One region of the Labrenzia sp. R5_0 genome, then DNA from elsewhere that is predicted to be linked to it. Evidence: riboswitches for the same ligand, from Rfam matches in the RefSeq annotation. Region 1 holds a riboswitch; each other region holds the start of a gene.
The links. Region 1 has a riboswitch for thiamine pyrophosphate ahead of J7447_RS26465 (ABC transporter permease). Riboswitches for the same ligand answer to the same signal wherever they lie in the genome.
Positions count from the first base shown of each region.

Region 2: another riboswitch for thiamine pyrophosphate. It lies ahead of J7447_RS11140 (hydroxyethylthiazole kinase); the one in region 1 lies ahead of J7447_RS26465 (ABC transporter permease).
Region 3: another riboswitch for thiamine pyrophosphate. It lies ahead of thiO (glycine oxidase ThiO); the one in region 1 lies ahead of J7447_RS26465 (ABC transporter permease).

Region 1 is NZ_JAGHRK010000006.1:257,479-259,673, reverse strand. Features, by position in the region: gene J7447_RS26470 (ABC transporter substrate-binding protein) at 1-258, opposite strand, end outside; gene J7447_RS26465 (ABC transporter permease) at 281-1,126, opposite strand; TPP riboswitch at 1,184-1,290, opposite strand; gene J7447_RS26460 (hypothetical protein) at 1,372-2,195, opposite strand, start outside.
Region 2 is NZ_JAGHRK010000002.1:498,109-500,303, reverse strand. Features, by position in the region: gene J7447_RS11150 (hypothetical protein) at 1-361, opposite strand, end outside; gene J7447_RS11145 (Lrp/AsnC ligand binding domain-containing protein) at 382-618, opposite strand; TPP riboswitch at 826-936, shown strand; gene J7447_RS11140 (hydroxyethylthiazole kinase) at 1,005-1,778, shown strand; gene thiD (bifunctional hydroxymethylpyrimidine kinase/phosphomethylpyrimidine kinase) at 1,815-2,195, shown strand, end outside.
Region 3 is NZ_JAGHRK010000001.1:1,389,292-1,391,486, reverse strand. Features, by position in the region: gene thiO (glycine oxidase ThiO) at 1-786, opposite strand, end outside; TPP riboswitch at 948-1,068, opposite strand; gene J7447_RS06395 (DNA topology modulation protein FlaR) at 1,116-1,640, opposite strand; gene J7447_RS06390 (pirin family protein) at 1,787-2,195, shown strand, end outside.

The DNA of each region.
Region 1 (2,195 bases):
CGTCGGCTGATAGGACACCGCGATATCGCCCTGCCCGGCAGCAACCAGTTTCGGCGGCATCGCCGGGTCCGCCGGTTCGATGATCTCAACCTCGAGGCCTTCTGCCTCGAAGAAACCCTTGGTCTGCGCGGTTACCAGCGGCGCGTGATCCGGATTGATGAACCAGTCGAGCAGCAAGGTCAGTTTCTCACTGGCCTGTACCGGCCCCGATGCCAGCAGCCCGGCGGCCAATGCGAGTGACAGGATTTGTTTTTTCATGAGGTCCTCCGTAGAGCGGCAGCTAGGTGAGCGGCTGCCAGGGAACAAGAAGTCGGGTGAGATGGTTCACGGCAAAGCGCATGATCAGCACCATCGCCGCGAGCAGGATCAGGGCGGCGAACATCATGTCCGCCTGCATCCGGTTGCTGCTTTGAAGCATGATGAAGGCAAGGCCTCCTTTTGCCCCGGCCCATTCGCCGATGATCGCCCCCATGGGAGCGAACACCGCGGCCACCCGCAGGCCGGAGGCAAACGCCGGCAAGCCTGACGGCAGGCGAAAGAACCAGAGTTCCTTCAGGCGAGACAGACGATAAAGCCGGGCGAGATCGCACAAACCCGGGTCAAGCCGCTGCAGGCCATCGAAAAACGTCGATGTGACCGTGAAGAAGATGACCAGGATGATGACGACGATCTTGGAGGCCAGCCCGAAACCGAGCCAGAGCACCAGGATCGGCGCGATTGCGAAAACAGGCAGGGCCTGCGTCACCAGAATGGGCGGCATGGCGAACCTTGCAGCAATCGGAAACAGCCACAAAAGAACGGAAAGCAATGCCCCGGCGGCTGCTCCCAGCACAAACCCGAGCACCGTCTCATAGGCGGTGATGCCGGCATGATGCAGAAGGAAGCCTGCGTGTTTGACAAAGGCCGTAAAGACGCGGTCCGGACCCGGCAGGATATAATGCTGGGTGTCGAACACATGGACGATTGCCGCCCAGATAACGACAGTCAGCAGGAGGCCGAGTAAGGTCCTGGCAACAGCTTTCGCAAACGCCATCATCCCGCACCCCCCGCCGCCGTTGGCCAACAGGAACGCATGAAAGCCGATACCGGCATTCGGATGTGCGGCGACCGCAGTGGTCGCAGACAAGTACGCATAGGATCTCCCGTCTTCGGACAAGCCGAAAATGACAATGGAGATCCGGGAATAGGCTAAGGATTCCGTCCCTTCGCCGGCATGACCCGGATCAGGTTCTAAGGGTTCGGCATTACGCCATCTCAGCTCCGGTAACCGGAACACCCCTCGGACCAAGGCGGACCATGCCTTGTGTGACGGAAAAAGGCAAGCCGCCGTGAGGCGGCTTCTTCAGATTTTGAAAGGAGGCAGGCTGGCGCTTAGCCGGCTTGCCAGGACGTGATCGCCTTTTCAACGGCATCTGCACCGGCGGTTCCCTTTTCCAGGGTCAGGATGCCGCGCTTGCCGTTTTCGTAAAGCATCGGAATGTCGATCCAGCCGCGTTCACGCAGCAAGGCGAGATTGCGTTGCTGCTCGTTCGGCAAGCTGGAAAGGGCAATCCAGAAAAAGCCCGGAGACACTTTCACGGAAGCGCCGATCAGCGCATCGCCACGAGCTTCTTCCGTAGGCTTCATGACCAGGCCTGGCACGTTGACGACGTCACCCGGAGCGAAGTTTTCCGGGAACTCGTACTTGATCTCGACCAGATGGCTGGCGGGCAAGGAAGTATCGTCATTCGGCTTGATGCGAATGTCGACCTTCACATCCCGCTCGGGGATTTCAATGGAGGCGCTCAGAACCGCGAGAGCCTTGCCGTCCAGATTCGTTTCTTCATCGACACCCCAAACGACAGCGCCTTGCGCAGCCGTTCCGGCACCGCCGGACTCTTCCCCTTCTTCGTAAAGGATAGAGCGCTGCACCGAGGAATCCGTCGCCGTGGCGGACGGAGCCGGTGAAGTTTCGTCAGGCGAAATGGCCGAGAGATTGTCTTCCGGCACCGCAATCGGGCTTTCGGTGGTCGCAGAAGACTGATCGTTTTCTCCGCTCGTCACAATGGACGGCTGGGAAGGTTCGGGCGCAGCGGAAGCTGGTGTATCGACCTGCGGTGTATCGGCCGGCGCGGGCGAATCAGACTGTCCGGTAATCGTCGTCGTGGTTACCGTACGTGCATCCGGGGCAACCACATCCGTCTCGCCTTCGTTCA
Region 2 (2,195 bases), on a different contig from region 1:
CTTTGAAGATCAGCTGCACGCTGATCGACTGGGCCGAACCCAGGGGCAGCTCCAGATAGGGCTTGTCCTTCAGAACGACATTCTGGTTGTCCGGGTCACAGGCTTCCAGTTGCCATTCCTGCTCAATCGGGTCGTCGTTCAGTCCGTAGAAGACATAGTCGATGCCGCACTTCCAGGATTCCAGGTGGGTGAAATAGATCAGCTCCTGGCCCTGCCAGTCGCGGAATGACACCCAGTTGGCCTTGGTCAGGTCCAGGATCTGCTTGATCTGCTCCGGTGGCATGCCTTGCGCGGACGCGGTCGAGCCGATCGGAGCAAGAGCGAGGGGCAGGCAAAGGGCGGCGATTTTAATGAGTTTCATGGAAATTTCCGGGTCTGAGTTCAGAAGGCCTTGAAGGTAATGATGGTTTTGGTGTCCTGAATGCCGTCGATCGGGTGGACCTTCTCGTTCACGAAGTGGCCAATGTCCGAGCCGTCGTCGACATAGAATTTCACCAGAAGATCGTAGTCGCCGGAGGTGGAGTAGACTTCGGACGCAATTTCCGCATCGGCGATCGCATTGGCGACCTGGTAAGTCTTGCCCAACTGGCATTTGATCATCACGAAAAACGGTACCATGGGGCGCTCCGGGCAGTTGGTGTTTGAAGGGGGTGAACGTGTCACCTGAACCATCAGCCGGGCTGTTCGGTCAGCCAAACATGCCGGGCAACAGATTCACGAAAGCAGACTAGGACATCGCCTATCTCCTCCCGCCAGTCAATTGCCGAGTAGCCGCTCTGCACAAGCCGGGTCTTGCAATCGCACGGCCGGCTTGTTAGCAGTGCAATCATCTCATGGGGGTGCCCGGCCATCCTGGACCGGGCTGAGAGGCGGCCTGCCAACTCCTTGAACCTGATCCGGCTGATACCGGCGGAGGGATTTGAGATCATGATGCACACACCACTCCCTTCAACACGTCCTTTCCGGAATACCGGCAACGGGCTTTCTGTCGCAGGAGAGCCGTCATGAGCCTTTCCGTCGCTGCTTCCACGCAGGCCCTGAGCGCCGAACAGGTCTTCACCCTTCTGGAAAGGGTGCGGCAGAAAACGCCGCGCGTTCACGCCGTCACAAACGCGGTCGCCCAGAGTTTCACCGCCAATGTGCTGCTTGCGCTCGGCGCCGTTCCTTCCATGACCATCGCGCGGGAGGAAGTTGCGGCCTTTGCCGGCGGGGCTGATGCGCTGCTGGTGAACCTCGGCACCCTTGACGAGGAACGTCGTGCGGCCATTCCGCTAGCGATCGAAGCTGCCAGGACTGCCGGACGTCCGGTTTGTGTCGATCCGGTTTTCGTCAACCGGTCTCCCGTGCGCTGCGCCTATGCGCGCGACCTGCTGGGCCTCAAGCCGGATCTGGTGCGGCTCAATCCGGAAGAACTCACCGCTCTCTTGCCGGAGCGGGCGGATGCCGATGCATTGATCGAGGCCGGTACGGTTTTTGCGGTTACCGGCCCGGAAGACAGGGTCGAGAGCCGCGGCGAGGATTTCCTGCTGCGCAACGGCGATCCACTGATGTCACGCGTGACGGCCACCGGCTGTGCCGGCGGTGCTGTTCTGGCAGCGTTCCTGAGCATCGAAAAGGACAGGGCGCTTGCAGCTGCTTGCGGACTGTCCGTCTTCAACATTGCCGGCGAAATCGCGGCCAGCCGGTCAGGCGGGCCAGGCAGTCTGGTGCCGGAGTTGCTCGACGCACTCTATTGCCTGACTGACCGCGACATTGAAGCCCGTCTCAAGACCGGCTGACGCAGCCTTTTCGGCATCTACTCCCAGGAGGTTCCTATGACCGCAATTGCGGTAACCATTGCAGGATCGGATTCCGGCGGCGGAGCCGGCATTCAGGCTGATCTCAAGACCTTTTCCGCAAACGGCGTCTTTGGTGCCAGTGTTATTGCAGCCCTGACGGCGCAGAACACGCTTGGCGTCAGCGCCATCCATGATGTGCCGCCGGAGTTCGTGCGGGCCCAGATGACGGCCGTCTTTTCCGACCTTGCCGTCAAGGCGACAAAGATCGGCATGCTGTCGCGTGTCGATACGATTGAGGTGGTAGCTGAAGGGCTTCGTGCACATGAGACTGGCCCGGTTGTGCTTGACCCGGTGATGGTGGCTGCCTCCGGTGACCCGTTGCTTGCCGACAGTGCGGTCGACACGCTGATTGCCTTG
Region 3 (2,195 bases), on a different contig from region 1:
CTTTGCCTCCGCAAATCCCGGATGCAGGCTGTAGGCGGCATTTAGGAGTTCCATGGTGGACCGAACACTGACCGCTCCCTGGTCACCGCTTTCGATCATGGTTGCCCCGACCATGAAGACGCCGTTGTCACGAGGCACGACATAGACCGGGATGCGCGGGTGCAGAAAACGCACCGGCCGCGAAAGCGAGACCTCCGGCGCGTGGAGGATCAGCATTTCACCGCGTACGGGACGCAAGTGCGGATCCGGCGAGGCCATGCCGGTACAATCGGCGACAAGATCGGTCGCCGCGGTGAAGTGCTGCGCCTCTAACCTCACCTCGGCACCGCTTTCAGACACCTTTGCCCGCAATGCCGTGAGGGCCCGCCGCGGATCGAGATAGGCTTCCCCGGCAAAATGGAGCCCCTTTGCAAATCGGCCTGCGAGGTCCGGCTCGAGTGCGCCCAGCGCGTCAGCGTCGAGCCAGGCAAAGCCGCTGGTTCGAGAAGCAAAGCGACTTAACTCGCCGGTATCGCGCGGCGCGGCAACAACCAGCGTGCCATTGTGCGAAACCTGTCCCGGCAGGACTTTGCTCCACCAGCCAATGGCGGCTTGCCCGAGCCGCAGTACATCTTCCTCGGCACTTTCCCGCTCACACCATGGCGCCAACATGCCGCCTGCGAGCCAGGAGGCACTGGCAGTGAGATCCTTGTGTTTTTCCAGCAGCTCCACCCGCACACCGCGCGAGACAAGCTCATGTGCCAGTGTCAGACCGGCGACACCCGCCCCTTTGATACCGACCTTCATTCCGCCTCTCCTGCCAGGGTGGACATCAGTCGTTCGACATCACGGAATGTCTGGTATTCCGCTTGCATTCAACGGATCTCCGCAAGGACCGGAAAAGGTCCCGCATTTCGGACATTCGGCTTGGAAAGGTGGCCGGGTTGGAGCATTGCCGTGGCGAACGCAGTTGGCCGAGAACACCTTCCCTTCGCCAGCATGACCTGGATCAGGTTCGTCGGGTCCCTGCACTGCGCAAGTGCGCCAGCAGTATCTCAGCCTCTTCTGGAGGCACCCCGGGTGAGCCCCTGTTGTGCCGCCCGTCAGGCGCACCTGTCAAGAGACAGGATGAGCCTTCATCCTTGTTGCCAGGGGCGCGCCAGAAAGTCGTCGATTTCGGCAAGGGTGTTGAACCGATAGACTTTCAGATGGTCCGGAGGTTCGCGGTAGATGTGCTCCAGTTTGGCTCTGGCGGAGTGTCTCGTTCGCCAGATGAACCTCAGGAATTCAACAGTTTGCCAGTTGAACTGCTCCGGGCAGCCCTCGGCCAGATCCGGACGGCTTTGCCCATTGTATTTCACCGACCGTTTCAGCACTCGAAATATGCGGCGCGTTACCGGGACATCGAGCCAGATGAAAGTGTCGGCACGTTCGATACGTTCCGCATAGGTGCTTGAATGACCACCCTCGAAGATCCACACATCCTTCAGATGGACCTCATGCGTCAGCCGGTCTTTCTCTTCCCGCGTCCGCTCGTTCCAACCGGAGCGGTAGTGGATCTTGTCCATATGATAGACCGGCAGTCCGGTTTTCCGCCCAAGGGCAACGGCAAGCGTGCTTTTACCCGAGCCCGGGCCGCCAACGATCATCACGCGTTTCATGTCGCACCAAACAAAAGCAAGGAAGGGCCGGTCGTTATACAGATTGTGCAGGGTATGAAAACCCGAAACAGACTGTTCAATGGACACTTCGGCTTCGCAGGCCCTATCTAGTTTGCAAGACAGAATGTTCTTTGATGGAGAGGCAGATGAGCTGGTTGAATTGCCCTGATCCCGTACCGGGAAATGCTGCAACCTGTGACCCGATTGAAACGATCATCGTACCGCGGACATCCGACCTCGGCGGATTTTCGGTAAGACGTGCCTTGCCGTCTGCCAGGCGGCGGATGGTTGGCCCGTTCATCTTCTTCGACCAGATGGGCCCGGCAGAACTTTTGGTCGGCGGCGGTATCGACGTGCGCCCGCATCCTCACATCGGGTTGGCGACAGTTACCTATCTCTTCGAAGGAGAGATGTATCATCGTGACAGCCTTGGAACGGAGATTGCGATTGCCCCCGGTGCTCTGAACTGGATGAGCGCCGGCAAGGGCATCGTGCATTCCGAACGTGAGAGGCCGGAACGCCTGCAGGAAAAACGTCCCCTGTTCGGCCTGCAGA